DNA from 4 places in the Pseudoalteromonas sp. GW168-MNA-CIBAN-0100 genome. Region 3 is predicted to be linked to each of the others. Evidence: predicted binding sites of a transcription regulator. Region 3 holds the regulator's gene; each other region holds the start of a gene.
What was found. The regulator sigma-54, encoded in region 3, starts transcription at its own class of promoters, with help from an activator protein. The targets are predictions, from matches to a motif close to GTTGGCACGNNNNTNGNNT.

Region 1: a site for sigma-54 is predicted at 1,184-1,202, ahead of AAEY62_RS15735 (EF-hand domain-containing protein). Genes of this name have one in related genera too.
Region 2: a site for sigma-54 is predicted at 1,102-1,120, ahead of AAEY62_RS04980 (BON domain-containing protein). Genes of this name have one in related genera too.
Region 4: a site for sigma-54 is predicted at 1,307-1,325, ahead of AAEY62_RS18860 (DUF2726 domain-containing protein). Genes of this name have one in related genera too.

The regions. Positions count from the first base shown of each region.
Region 1 covers NZ_JBEOOL010000027.1:45,288-48,465, forward strand. The annotation lists gene AAEY62_RS15725 (TrkH family potassium uptake protein) at 1-114, shown strand, start outside; gene AAEY62_RS15730 (flagellar brake domain-containing protein) at 159-818, shown strand; gene AAEY62_RS15735 (EF-hand domain-containing protein) at 1,283-1,495, shown strand; gene AAEY62_RS15740 (EF-hand domain-containing protein) at 1,635-1,847, shown strand; gene AAEY62_RS15745 (EF-hand domain-containing protein) at 1,925-2,140, shown strand; gene trkA (Trk system potassium transporter TrkA) at 2,222-3,178, opposite strand, start outside.
Region 2 covers NZ_JBEOOL010000006.1:50,698-53,875, reverse strand. The annotation lists gene AAEY62_RS04990 (VOC family protein) at 1-120, shown strand, start outside; gene AAEY62_RS04985 (LiaF domain-containing protein) at 165-827, opposite strand; gene AAEY62_RS04980 (BON domain-containing protein) at 1,156-1,722, shown strand; gene AAEY62_RS04975 (YqaE/Pmp3 family membrane protein) at 1,795-1,953, shown strand; gene AAEY62_RS04970 (hypothetical protein) at 2,333-2,839, shown strand; tRNA gene AAEY62_RS04965 (tRNA-Ile) at 3,087-3,163, shown strand.
Region 3 covers NZ_JBEOOL010000005.1:16,991-20,168, forward strand. The annotation lists gene rapZ (RNase adapter RapZ) at 1-288, opposite strand, end outside; gene ptsN (PTS IIA-like nitrogen regulatory protein PtsN) at 307-759, opposite strand; gene hpf (ribosome hibernation promoting factor) at 764-1,051, opposite strand; gene AAEY62_RS03970 (RNA polymerase factor sigma-54) at 1,077-2,576, opposite strand; gene lptB (LPS export ABC transporter ATP-binding protein) at 2,646-3,178, opposite strand, start outside.
Region 4 covers NZ_JBEOOL010000043.1:11,386-14,563, reverse strand. The annotation lists gene mtnN (5'-methylthioadenosine/S-adenosylhomocysteine nucleosidase) at 1-548, opposite strand, end outside; gene AAEY62_RS18860 (DUF2726 domain-containing protein) at 671-1,267, opposite strand; gene folE2 (GTP cyclohydrolase FolE2) at 1,384-2,304, opposite strand; gene arcB (aerobic respiration two-component sensor histidine kinase ArcB) at 2,537-3,178, shown strand, end outside.

The DNA of each region.
Region 1 (3,178 bases), on a different contig from region 3:
TATGGCGCTATAACCGATGGTGCTAAATGGTTGCTTACCATTGCAATGGTGTTTGGTCGTTTAGAAATATTTACTTTATTAGTGTTATTTACGCCTACTTTTTGGCGTGGATAAACGAGCGGCTTAAGTTTTAAATTACGAACTATTGGGAAAGGGATATGCCAACAAATTTAGAAAAGCTAAAGCATATAAGTGTAGGCAGCTTAGTCGACCTAGAAATATTAACACCTACAAGCAGTAAGCGTGTTAAAACTGAATTAATTGGTTTACTCGATAAACAGTTTATTATTTTAAATTATCCCAATGCAAAGCGTTTACCTGCGGCGAGTGACTATTTACGTGATGGCGTAATGGTTGTTGTAAGAGCGCTTATTGAAGGTAGTGGTGGGCAAGTTATTGCGTTTCGCCAGCAAATTATGTCGGTAGCCTCTCATCCCGCTAAACTCGTGTTTATAAACTTTCCAAAGCAAGTGCAGTTATTTGCGCTACGCTCACAAACACGCATACCTACCTTATTACCTGCAAAGCTAAAGCTAAGTGACGATAGGGTACTTGAAGGCCTTATTAAAGACATTTCACTCACTGGTGTAATGTTTGATATTAGAGGCGATCAGCAAGTTGAAAGTATTAAAGATATGCAATGCACTGTCGTACTTAATAGCAGTGATAAAGATTTTGAAGGTGAAATTTGCAGTGTTAAAGAGCATGCCGCAGGCGTGCACTGTGGAATTAAGCTACTAGCAAGCGAGGATGAAATGAAAGCCTTTATGAAAGAGCATTTTATAGACCCTTCTGCGCTTGAGCCTACCGTTGAATAAATAGGTTTTCGCTTATTTGCAACAAAAAGGCATTTTACGTCAGTATTTATAAAATTTTTTTTTCTCTTTCATAATTAAAATTATTATTTAAATAAAACAACTGATTACGTATTATTTTTTACAGCTTATTTTTTGTTATTAAAGCTTCCTCGTTAAAATTTATCTCAATTATTCTTTAAAATCCCTCCTTTTAAAACCGTACATTTAAAAATGTATCTTTTTATATAAACATAACTATATGTTTTTAATGACTTTAATGCCATCTCTTTAAAACGTGTTGCTAAAGGGCAACAATAATTATTCTAAAAACGCTTTCTTGTTGTACGTTTTATATTTAACTTATTGAAAATTATTAATTTTTAAATGTTGGCATCTAAGTTGTAATAGTCTAAGTGTACTGAACGAAATCGTGATTCAAAGTGAAATACTTAATCGCACACACATAAATTTGAAGGATACATATTATGAAAAGCATTAATAAAACTTTAGCACTTATCGCTATTGCATCTTCTTCAGCCGCTTTTGCTGCAACAGATTTTGACACACTGGATGTAGACGGCAGTGGCACAATTAGCCAAGCAGAAGCATCAGTTGATGCAAAGCTAATGAGCATGTTTTCTGAGCTTGATACTGACCAAAATGGTGAGTTATCAAAAGAAGAATTTTCAGAAGCTTAATTAAAAAGTATTTATCCTGAGTTGCCAAAGACACCTAAGTAGGCAAGGGAGCTTACGAAAGAGGATAACAAGGAAGTGAAAAATTACGTTTTAAGTTAAACGAAGCAATTTTTTTGATAGAACATTGAAGGATTAAGTTATGAAACATTTAAATAAAGCATTAGCACTTATAGTACTAGCATCTTCTTCCGCTGCATTTGCAGCATCAGATTTTGACAGCCTTGATATCGATGGTAGCGGCACAATTAGCCCAAGCGAAGCGGCAGTCGATACAGATTTAATGGCTGAATTTATTAAGCTAGATACCGACGGTAGCGGCGAGCTTTCTAAAGAAGAATTCGCTAATTACTAATTAATCTTTTCAGATTAAACATTTTTCACAGTCAGGGATCTTTGAAAAGGACTTCCCATATTACTAGGAATATTATTATGAAAACATTAAATACAACACTTGCAGTTATCGTTTTAGCATCTTCATCAGCAGCATATGCCGCAGTAGATTTTGCCTCTTTTGATGCAGATGGTAACGGTGCTATTACAATGGAAGAAGCAAAGGTTAACCCTCAGCTTGTAAAGATTTTTGATGATTTGGATACTGATGGTAATGGTGAAATCTCTAAAGAAGAGTTTTCAAAAGTACAGTAATCAATATTTAAGCATACTCCATTAAAGCCGCCTTAGTCAGCGGCTTTTTTGTGTATTAAATTAACTAATTAGAGTAACTATTTAAAGGAATATAGCACTTACTTGGAATAGTTTTTCTACAACGGTAATGTGTTTTTTGTCGATTAAAAACATGATGACATGATCGCCCGACATAATAATTGTATCATCGTGAGCTATCAACACATCGTCATTACGTACTATTGCCCCAATGGTTGTACCTGCAGGAAGTTTTATGTCGGCAATCGCACGACCAACCACTTTAGATGTGTTTTCATCACCATGAGCAACCGCTTCAATGGCTTCTGCTGCGCCTTTACGCAGTGAATACACGTTAACAATATCACCACGGCGTACGTGCGTTAATAACGCTGATATAGTTGCTTGTTGTGGCGATATGGCAATATCTATTTCGCCGCCTTGTACCAAATCAACGTAAGCTCCACGTTGAATAAGTACCATGGTTTTTTGTGCGCCCATACGTTTTGCAAGCATGGCCGACATAATGTTTGCTTCATCGTCGTTGGTTACGGCAATAAATACATCGACTTGTTCAATATGCTCTTCTGAGAGCAGTTCTTGATCAGATGCGTCACCACAAAAAACGACCGTGTTATCGAGCATTTCTGAGAGTTGCTCGGCACGTTCTTTACTGCGTTCAATTAGTTTAACGGTGTGGTTTTTTTCAAGTGAGCGGGCAAGGCCTGCCCCAATGTTACCGCCACCAGCTATCATAATTTTTTTGTACGAACGCTCAAGTTTTTGTAGCTCGTTCATTACTGCGCGTATATGTTTTGTAGCGGCAATAAAGAATACTTCGTCATCGGCTTCAATAACGGTGGTACCCAGTGGTTTGATTGCTTTACCTTGACGATAAATAGCGGCAACACGAGTTTCTACATTAGGAATATGTTCTTTAAGTGCAGATAACGCATAACCTACTAATAAACCCCCATAGTAAGCTTTTACGGCTACTAACGAGAGCATGCCATCAGCAAACTGCAATACTTGCAGAGCACC
Region 2 (3,178 bases), on a different contig from region 3:
AAGCAAGGTAGCGAGAATCCTTTCAGAAAGAATGTCTACTTTATTGATCCCGCCGGGTTTGAGGTGGAATTTGTAGAGTATTTAAGTGACATACCAAGCGAGCGAAATAACGATTTATAATAAAATACCAAGCAGCACGCTAAAGTGCTGCTACTCAATTATAGTTAGCGGCTATTATTACCCGTGCCAAACTGGGTTTTTAGCTCATTTGCAAAGCTCATAAATTTTTCTTTAATTGTGCGCTTTATTTTTACTTCAACCGATCCCATAACTGCCTTTCCTTCAATATGAATAGTAGGACCTTGGCGTTTGTTAAGCGACACAGATTTATTTTCAAGACTACTTAAAATACAAAACATTTTAGACACTACATTTACATGCTCTGGTACGTAAATCTCATCGCTACCAAAAATACAGTTAACGTGAATAGTTACATTTTGATGCGCAAAAATGGCATCGGTAAAATCTAGCACCACCGATCCCATAAAGTTACTCAAATATATATTCTTTGGCACGACCCACTGACCGCTTCGCTCGTTAGAGCCTAAAATGCTGCGTAATGTAAAATCATCATCACTGTTTTGTTGTGCACTATAATGTGGTGTAAATTGCGATTGTTTTTCTGCTTTATATTGCTGATCAGTATTAAGTGTTAAATCTTCTACTAAGGCTAAAAGAGCTTCGTTATTAGGTGCATCCATCGCGTTATCTAAGCGTCTCTCAAATGCATCAACAGAAATAACCCCATGACTGTAATTATAAATTAATTGATCAATTACTTGTTCGCGTACTTGCTCTATTGGGCGGTCTTCGACTTTTACAGACATGGGGCATTCCTTATTATATTTACTATTAATACAGCTCTTGATGTTTATATGCAAAGCACGCACCAAATATAATAACCTTAATTATCAATGATTTAATTTTAAATGATGTTTTATGTTTTGTTATATTAACGATAGATTAACCAAAAATGCAATTATCTAGTTATTTTCACTATTTGAGAAAGTTTTACCGAGTAGCCTGTAAATAGTTACACAGCTATAGATAGTGCCTTATCCCAAAGTTACATCAAGTTATTGAAATATATATATAAATAAAGTTGGCCTAAAGCTCGCATTAGTTAAAGTGTCTTTAATCAAAAGGAGAAAGATTATGAAAACATTTAACAAATCTATTATCGCGGCTTTAGTTCTTGGTACTACGGCTATGGGTGCCCAAGCAAACAGCTGGGAAAACGAAAGTAAAGATGCTTGGATTGATGGTAAGGCAGAAACAGTTCTACTTATGAACACTAATCTAAACAACTTTGACATTAACACTGATGTAAAAAATGGCAAGGTAGTACTTACAGGTAAAGTTAATAGCGAGCTTGATAAAGAGCTAGCAGAAGAACTTGTACTTAGCCTAGATGGCGTATCTGATGTTGAAAACAGCCTTACCGTTGTTAAAAGCATGGACACAAAAGATAGAAGCAAAGACATGATGGACGATGATGATAACGACTTAACGGACGCTAAAATCACCACTGTAATCACAACTCGCTTCCTGTTTGATTCAGAAGTTGGTGGTACAGACATCGATGTTGATACCGACAATGGTATTGTAACTCTGAACGGTTCAGTAGAGTCTGAAGCTGAAAAACAACTAGCAGTTAAAATTGCTAAAAATGCTGAAGATGTTCGTGACGTAGTTGATAAACTAGCTATTGTTGCTGAATAATACAGTATAGTTAAGGCCCACTAACACTGGGCTTTACGTCTTTTTAATGCTTAATTTAAATGGAGTTTAGTCATGGATATTATTCGTATAATACTTTCGGTTTTATTACCGCCATTAGGTGTGTTTTTGCAAGTTGGCTTAGGTATGCATTTTTGGTTAAATATTTTATTAACACTGCTAGGTTATTTCCCAGGGTTAATACATGCAATCTACATTATTGCGAAAAAATAATGACAGATTATATATTGTGTAAGCCGACTACTGAGGTTTAGCTAAATAAAAACTTCAGTACTGATCGGCTCACAATATCAGTTTTTAAAGTAAATATTTTTTATCAAAATCTAATTTTTAATTGACTCAAACTAAGTGATTTATTTCTTGTAACTCACTCCCAACATTCCCTCAGCCACACCTATCGTTTACTTCAATTAAGCTTTCTAACTAACAGCAGTGTTCTGATTCTGTATTGATGCCATTTAGGAAGTCTTTAACATTAGTTTGTTTATATATCTACAATACGCGATTAATTACTCTATTATTAAGTGGCAATATTACCATCACTTCTAGTGTTATCATTAAACCAAGTTTTTACGCATATTGAGGTAGCTAATTGAATATTCGACTTATACTGTCAGGCGTTGTGTCATTCGTTTTTTATTTTAGTTGGGCCTACTGGGCAAATAGTTCGGCAGATATTGCTAAATCTGTCACGTTTCAAGCTGCATTAGTACAAGGTTTGTATAGTGGATTTGTAACGCTGTTTTTTACTTTTATTTTAGAAAAGGTCGTCAACAAGTATAAGTCTAGTTATGTAACGCTTGCGTTTGTAACTCCAATTATTTGTATGTTTCATTCTAAAACACCACAAAACGTAGCAATACGACAAAGCTTCAATAATGCAATTAACTCTAGCGCCTCGTATTTAGGTAACAAAAAAATAGCAGGTGTACTTTTTGCGCCTATTATTCCGATTACTGTTCAATCGAGCTTAGTGATTATGGTGAATGTAATTAATCAGACACCTAATTTGGCACTTACAGTAGCCCCAAGCATATTTTTTACAGCCTTGTATGCCTACACATATATGTTAGCTTTACTTAAAAAAGTAGAGCGTTAAATATAAAAGACTACATGTGGGGGGAAGGTTTTTATAATTTAATGCAGAAAATATCATGGGAAATATCTTACATTTTATGCTTATACCCACCTAAAAGATTACTATTTAAGCAGTTAGCTTACTGATTGTTAAAATAAAGGTGTTTGGTAGTGACAAGCACCTAAAAAGTTTTTATACTGCAACCCGCTTTAGTCGCTCTGTGACTGAACGCTTCAAAAATTAACTGCCTAGCAGTTATATAAAAGTTGGCCCCTTAGCTCAGTTGGTTAGAGCACACGACTCATAATCGTTAGGTCCCCAGTTCGAGTCTGGGAGGGGCCACCACTTTTACAAACTTTC
Region 3 (3,178 bases):
AAAACGTTTTATCAATGTTTGATCGTCGCTATCTAAATAAAATAACGTAGGGTTTGCAAAGCCTGGCAAGTATTCAAGAATATCGTTAAATTCATCTTGTTGTTTAGGGATGTTCCGTACATCAATGCTAACAGCAATTTTATCGTAGCTATCAGACACACTGCGAACTAATGAAGGAAGCAAGTTAACTGGAATATTATCTACGCAATAATAACCTAAATCTTCTACAATGCGTAAAGCAACCGACTTTCCAGAACCAGAACGGCCGCTTATGATAATTAACTCCATTTAACACCCTTTATAAAACTATGATTGATTGACAATAACTTGGTAAAGCTCAGTATCTGATTTTGCACTGCGTAACTGTTTACAAAAATCTTTGTTGTTTAGTTTATCAGCAATGGTTGCTAGAGTCTTTAAGTGCTGCTGGTTATCGCCATCTGGTACGATGAGTGCGACGAAAATATCAACAGGGCGATTATCGATTGCATCAAAATTTATTGGAGTTTCGCTAACGAGTACTAAAGCCAAAGGCTCTTCTGCACCGCTCATTCTTCCATGAGGAATGGCAATGCCACGCCCTATACCTGTACTACCCAATTTTTCTCTGCTCATTAAAGCATTAAGAATATCTTGTTGCGGTAAATACGGAAGTTTGTCGTGAGCAAGTTCGCTAATGAACTCTAAAATTCTTTTTTTGCTATTAAAAAGGACCGCAGCTTTGCTGCAGTCCTGGCATATAAGTGAGCTTAATTTCATCATATTAGTGTCGAGCAAGCTTCTCTTTGTGTTTAATTACTTGTCGATCGAGCTTGTCGATCAACGAGTCAATGGCGGCATACATATCTTGATGTTCTGTAGAGGCAAATAACTCAGCACCGCTTACGTGTATGGTGGCTTCTGCTTTTTGATTTAATTTTTCTACATCGAGAATGACATGAACATTATTAATATGATCAGAGTGTCTTTCTAGCTTCGCAAATTTGGTATTAATATAGTCTCTTAGTGAATCGGTTAATTCTACGTGACGACCAGTTAAGTTTAGTTGCATAAGCATTACCCTCTTTTTTTGCGTCTTAAATCAAACTTTTACGTTGATTTGACGGTGGAATAGCCAGAGATTCGCGGTATTTTGCGATTGTACGTCTCGCTACTTTAATTCCTTGCTCAGCCAATATATCCGCTATTTTGCTATCACTCAATGGTTTTGCTGAGTTTTCTGCTGCGATTAATTTTCGGATAAGCGCACGGATTGCTGTAGATGAACATTCACCACCGTTTTCGGTGCTTACATGGCTTGAGAAAAAGTATTTAAGCTCAAATATACCACGGGGTGTGTGCATATACTTTTGGGTTGTTACGCGCGAAATTGTTGATTCGTGCATTTCTACCATTTCAGCAACATCATTTAAAACCATTGGTTTCATGGCTTCAGGACCGTGTTCAAAAAAGCCTTGTTGTTGCTTAACAATACAATTTGTTACTTTTAATAGCGTGTCGTTTCTACTTTCTAAGCTTTTAATAAACCATTTAGCTTCTTGTAAATGCGAGCGAATAAACTGGCTGTCACCACTGGATTTTACAGTGCGAGACATTGCCGCGTATTGGCTATTAACACGAATTTTAGGCATGCTGTCTGGGTTTAACTCAACAACCCAGCGGCCTTTAATTTTTTTAACTGACACATCAGGAATAACATACTCAGATTCTTCTCTTACAATAGTATCTGCAGGTTTAGGGCTTAGAGTATGTATTAATGTCATTACTTCCTTAAGCTCTTCTTCTTTGAGCTTAGTTTTCTTCATTAATGTACGATAGTCACGAGCAGCTAATAAATCAATATGCTCGGTTAAAATCATTTTTGTTTCATTAATGTAAGGTGTTTCTTTATCAAACTGGTTAAGCTGAATACACAAACACTCTTGTAAACTACGTGCAGCAATACCAACAGGATCAAACAGTTGGATGCGTTTTAATACAGCTTCAATTTCATCAAGTTCGACTTCGTTATCATCTTCGTTTTCTTGATTAAAGCTTTCTAAAATCTCTTCGCAGCTTAGTGTTAAAATACCTGAATCATCGACGGCTTCTACAATCGCAATAGCAATAGCTTCGTCTGTAGGGCTAAATGGCGTTAGTTGTAACTGCCACATTAAATACTCATGGAGCGTTTCAGTAGAGGCGCCTTGGTATATTGATTCGTCTTCAGGCATCGGACCCGATGATGCTGCTGGGGCGGCACTCATGTACTCATCCCAACTAACATCCATAGCCATGTCGTCACTTAGCGTGTCTTTTGCAAGTGCTTCACCACTATCTTGTTCGTATTCACTTGGAGCATCATCGGCAGATGCGCTAACAGTTATGTCATCTGTATCTGCTTTTTGCTCGTTTTTACCTGCAGCGTCTTCTGAATAGTCTGCTTCTTCAACCTCTAATAGCGGGTTGCTGTCGAGAGCTTCTTGTATTTCTTGCTGGAGATCCAATGTACTGAGTTGCAACAAACGAATAGCTTGTTGCAGCTGTGGAGTCATTGTAAGTTGCTGGCCCATGCGCAGCTGTAGTGATTGCCTCATGTATCTCTAACAATCCTTTTATGTTGTTATAATTAATACTAGCAGATGCTTAAAGACATGGCGTAAATGTTACAGCCTAAATTGCTCGCCTAAGTAAACATCGCGTACTGTTTTATCATTTAATACGTGTTCTGGAGTACCTGATGCAATCAGCTCCCCATGAGAAACAATGTAGGCTTTTTCACAAACATCAAGGGTTTCTCTTACGTTATGATCGGTAATTAATACACCAATCCCACGATTTTTAAGATGTTCTATTATTTTCTTTATATCTAATACCGAAATCGGGTCAACACCTGCAAATGGTTCATCCAGTAATATAAATTTAGGATCTGCTGCCAGGGCACGTGCTATTTCAACACGACGACGTTCGCCTCCTGACAATGCCATACCTTGGCTATCACGAATGTGTTGTATGCTAAATTCATCTAATAATTTATCGAGAGTGTCTTCTCTAGCTTGTTTATTTAACTCTTTGCGCGTTTCTAAAATGGCCATTAAGTTTTGATAAACAGTCAGCTTTCTGAATATTGAAGACTCTTGCGGTAAGTAGCCAATGCCTAATCTAGCACGACTATGCATAGGTAAAAGAGTAATATCGT
Region 4 (3,178 bases), on a different contig from region 3:
CACGTTTGTGCAATTGAAGCGCCTTCCATTTCAACGGCAAGCATTGTAGGAAAATCACTGCGTGCTTTATCGATAAGCACAGGGTCACACATAAATGTGTCACCAGTACAAATTAAGCCAACAAGTGTTTTAACATCACTGATTTGTTCGATTGTTTGTTGTGCTGCTTCAACTAATTTAGGGTGAGCTGTAAAGCCTGCTGGCATTTGTGGTACTTGGCCAATTTCGTAGCCAAAAGCAGTAACATCTACATCGTGATGACGTACTTCTGACGAAATTACTACGTCGCCAACACTTAGAGAAGGATCGAATCCACCGGCAGAGCCTGTGTTAATTACGCAATCAGGTTTGAAGTTATCAATCAGTAAGGTAGTTGCAATTGTTGATGCTACTTTACCAATACCAGATTGAACAAGTGTTACTGTGTTACCAGCCAATTCACCAGTATAAAAAGTGAAACCTGCTTTAGTTAAAATTTGTGGGTTTTGCATCGCTTCACGTAAAATTTTAACTTCTGGCTCCATTGCGCCAATAATACCAACATTCATAATGTTTAATTCCTGAGTTTGAATCACTTGATTATACGTGAAGTTAGCAATAAAAAACAAAAAAGCGAGCTTGTTTATGAGCTCGCTTTAAATACTTTTTAGGAGAGTATTTAATTTGGTTTTTAAATTTCAGCTAAAGCAGTTGTTTGTGCTTTGGCTTGAGAAGGTGAAAGTACCGCTGGCTTATGTGAGCGATTACGAACAGGGCGCTGCGTTTGTGTTGCTGCAGGCTTACCAAGTTTAAACATAATTGCATCGCGTACTTCAGAAGGACGGTAGCCTGATTTAACTTTCATACGAATATGTGGAATGCCCGCAGACTCTAGTGCACCGTTTACAAACCAGTCGCGTTGAGCTTTGTGACCATCTTTATTCGCATTGTTAACTAGGTCAACGGCCGCAACAATAGTGAGTTTTTCTTTATCGATTAATACAAAGTCGAGTTGCTTATTTTTAGCTTTAGCTAAAGCAGCACGTTTAGATTTAATAGAAAGACCTTGCTTACAGTCAATAACGTCAATTAACTTAACGCGACTAACAATTTTATATTGATCGCCTACAGCACGCTCGAGAAGATTTAAAAAAGCGCCTTCAACCTGCGTAAAAACAGTTTGCTTGCGGGTAAAAGGATACGGGTTTCCGCCATCGTCATTAAATTTTGACGCAACAACAGAAGCCCCGACAACTAATACTAGAATTAATAATAAAGCGAATTCCATACGGTAACTCCATAACAACAAATTGACACTGCTCAAATAAAGCAATTTACGTGCCTAAAAAGTATGAGTTATAAAATAATTACCAACTGTTTATAAAAGCTAAAACTATGTAGCTATTAAGCTTTGTATCCACCTTCAATACCTTTAACCGCAATAGCTACAGCATCGTGTGCATGGAGTGATTCATAATGGTTTATTTGCAGCCAGTAATCGCTGTAATTATCTGTTTCTAATAAAGCTTTAATTTTACGCGCTGCATCTTCACAAAACATAAGATTTTGACCATTTAAACGGGCAAATTCTTGCTCGTCTTCGCGTTTTACTGCCGCTTGTACAGGCGTTTTAAGTTCAGCTTCGAGGGTATTTATTAGAGTCACTACGTCAAATTCTTGAATATTGCTATCAAGCTTTACTTTTACGTTGGCAATAGAGCGCTGCGAGTGAGGTGTAGCGACTATGCCTTGTGTAGTGCCTAGCCATTCGTGCACATCTTTTTGGCTTAAGGTTTCTTGGTTAAACTTTTCGTTAAACGCGTTTTGTATAAGCTGGCGCGCAAGTGCTGCAGAGCAAGGGCACGTTGAAGAATAGGTAACATCTACAGTTAGCTCGTAGCTAATAATGTTATTTTCAATTGTACTGGTAAGTACAACTGGGTAGCTTTTCCAGCCCGCTTTACCACTTAATAGTGATTTACGGCGTAGCGGTAATTCAAATTTAAATTCAATTTGTGCTTTATCGCTCAGCCCTTCGTGGCTAGTTATAAAAGTATCGAGTGCTTGCGCTATTGTTTGCGGATTGACTTGCTGCTCAGTTGAAAGCAGGTCAAGTGCTAAAAATAGACGTGACATATGAATGCCTTTGGCATCTTCTTTATGCAAATTTACAAATGCACGAGCTTTGGCATTTACTGTAACTGGAGATAAGTCTCGTGACTCAAAAATAAATGGCAGTTCGATTTCGCCCATGCCAACCCAGTCTAATTTACCTGTTTGTAAAGCGGGTGCAGTGTCTGCTATATCTGGCATATTGGTTTGCATGTGCGCTACTCGTATTTTGGAGATAATAAAGCGGGGCATTTTACACTAAATAATTTATTGCTGAAATGATGAGTTTAAGAGATGAGCAAAATCAAACATGAAAAATTCTGTTTTTATCGCACAACATGGGTAGTGGTAGGAGAAAAATGCTAAAATCTGGGAAAATGGTATGTTTATACATGCGCATTGCCTTCTTTATATTTAAGCACACAGCTAAGAGATAAAATTACGTATGACCGATTATTCTTTGAGCCCTTGGGCTCGGGTACTTTCCAGCTCAATAACGCGATTTGGTGAATTTAAAACCGCAGCTATTTGTTACACTTTATTTTTAACTGTATCTCTTATTTTATCGAGCATGTTTTATTATGTTGCGATAGGCGAATTACACCTTGTTGATATTTTGGCTGTGGTATTTTTTACTGCTGTGGTTTCTCCTTTAATTATAAGTGTATTACTTAATTCAATTCGTCAATTAGATGCCTCGTATGCTTATTTAGATAGCGCAACCAAACAGGAAAAACTCTTAAACCAAACCCTAAAAGACAACATTAGCCGTTTAAATATTGAAATTGATGAGCGTAAAATGGCATTTCATGCCAAGCATCGCGCTATTGAAGAGCTGCGCCGAGAAATTGCTGAGCGTAAAAAAACACAACAAGAACTTGCCCAACAAAGTATGTTGCAACGCTCAATCGTTGATTCATCTCCCGATCTATTTTATTACCGTGATAACAACGGTGTATTTGCCGGCTGTAATAAAATGTTTGAAGAGGTAATGGGAAAATCAAGTAGTGAGCTAATAGGAAAAACGGTAGAGCAGATATTCCCGAGTCATTTTTTAGCTGAAGTTTTGGCAACCGATAAAGAAGTA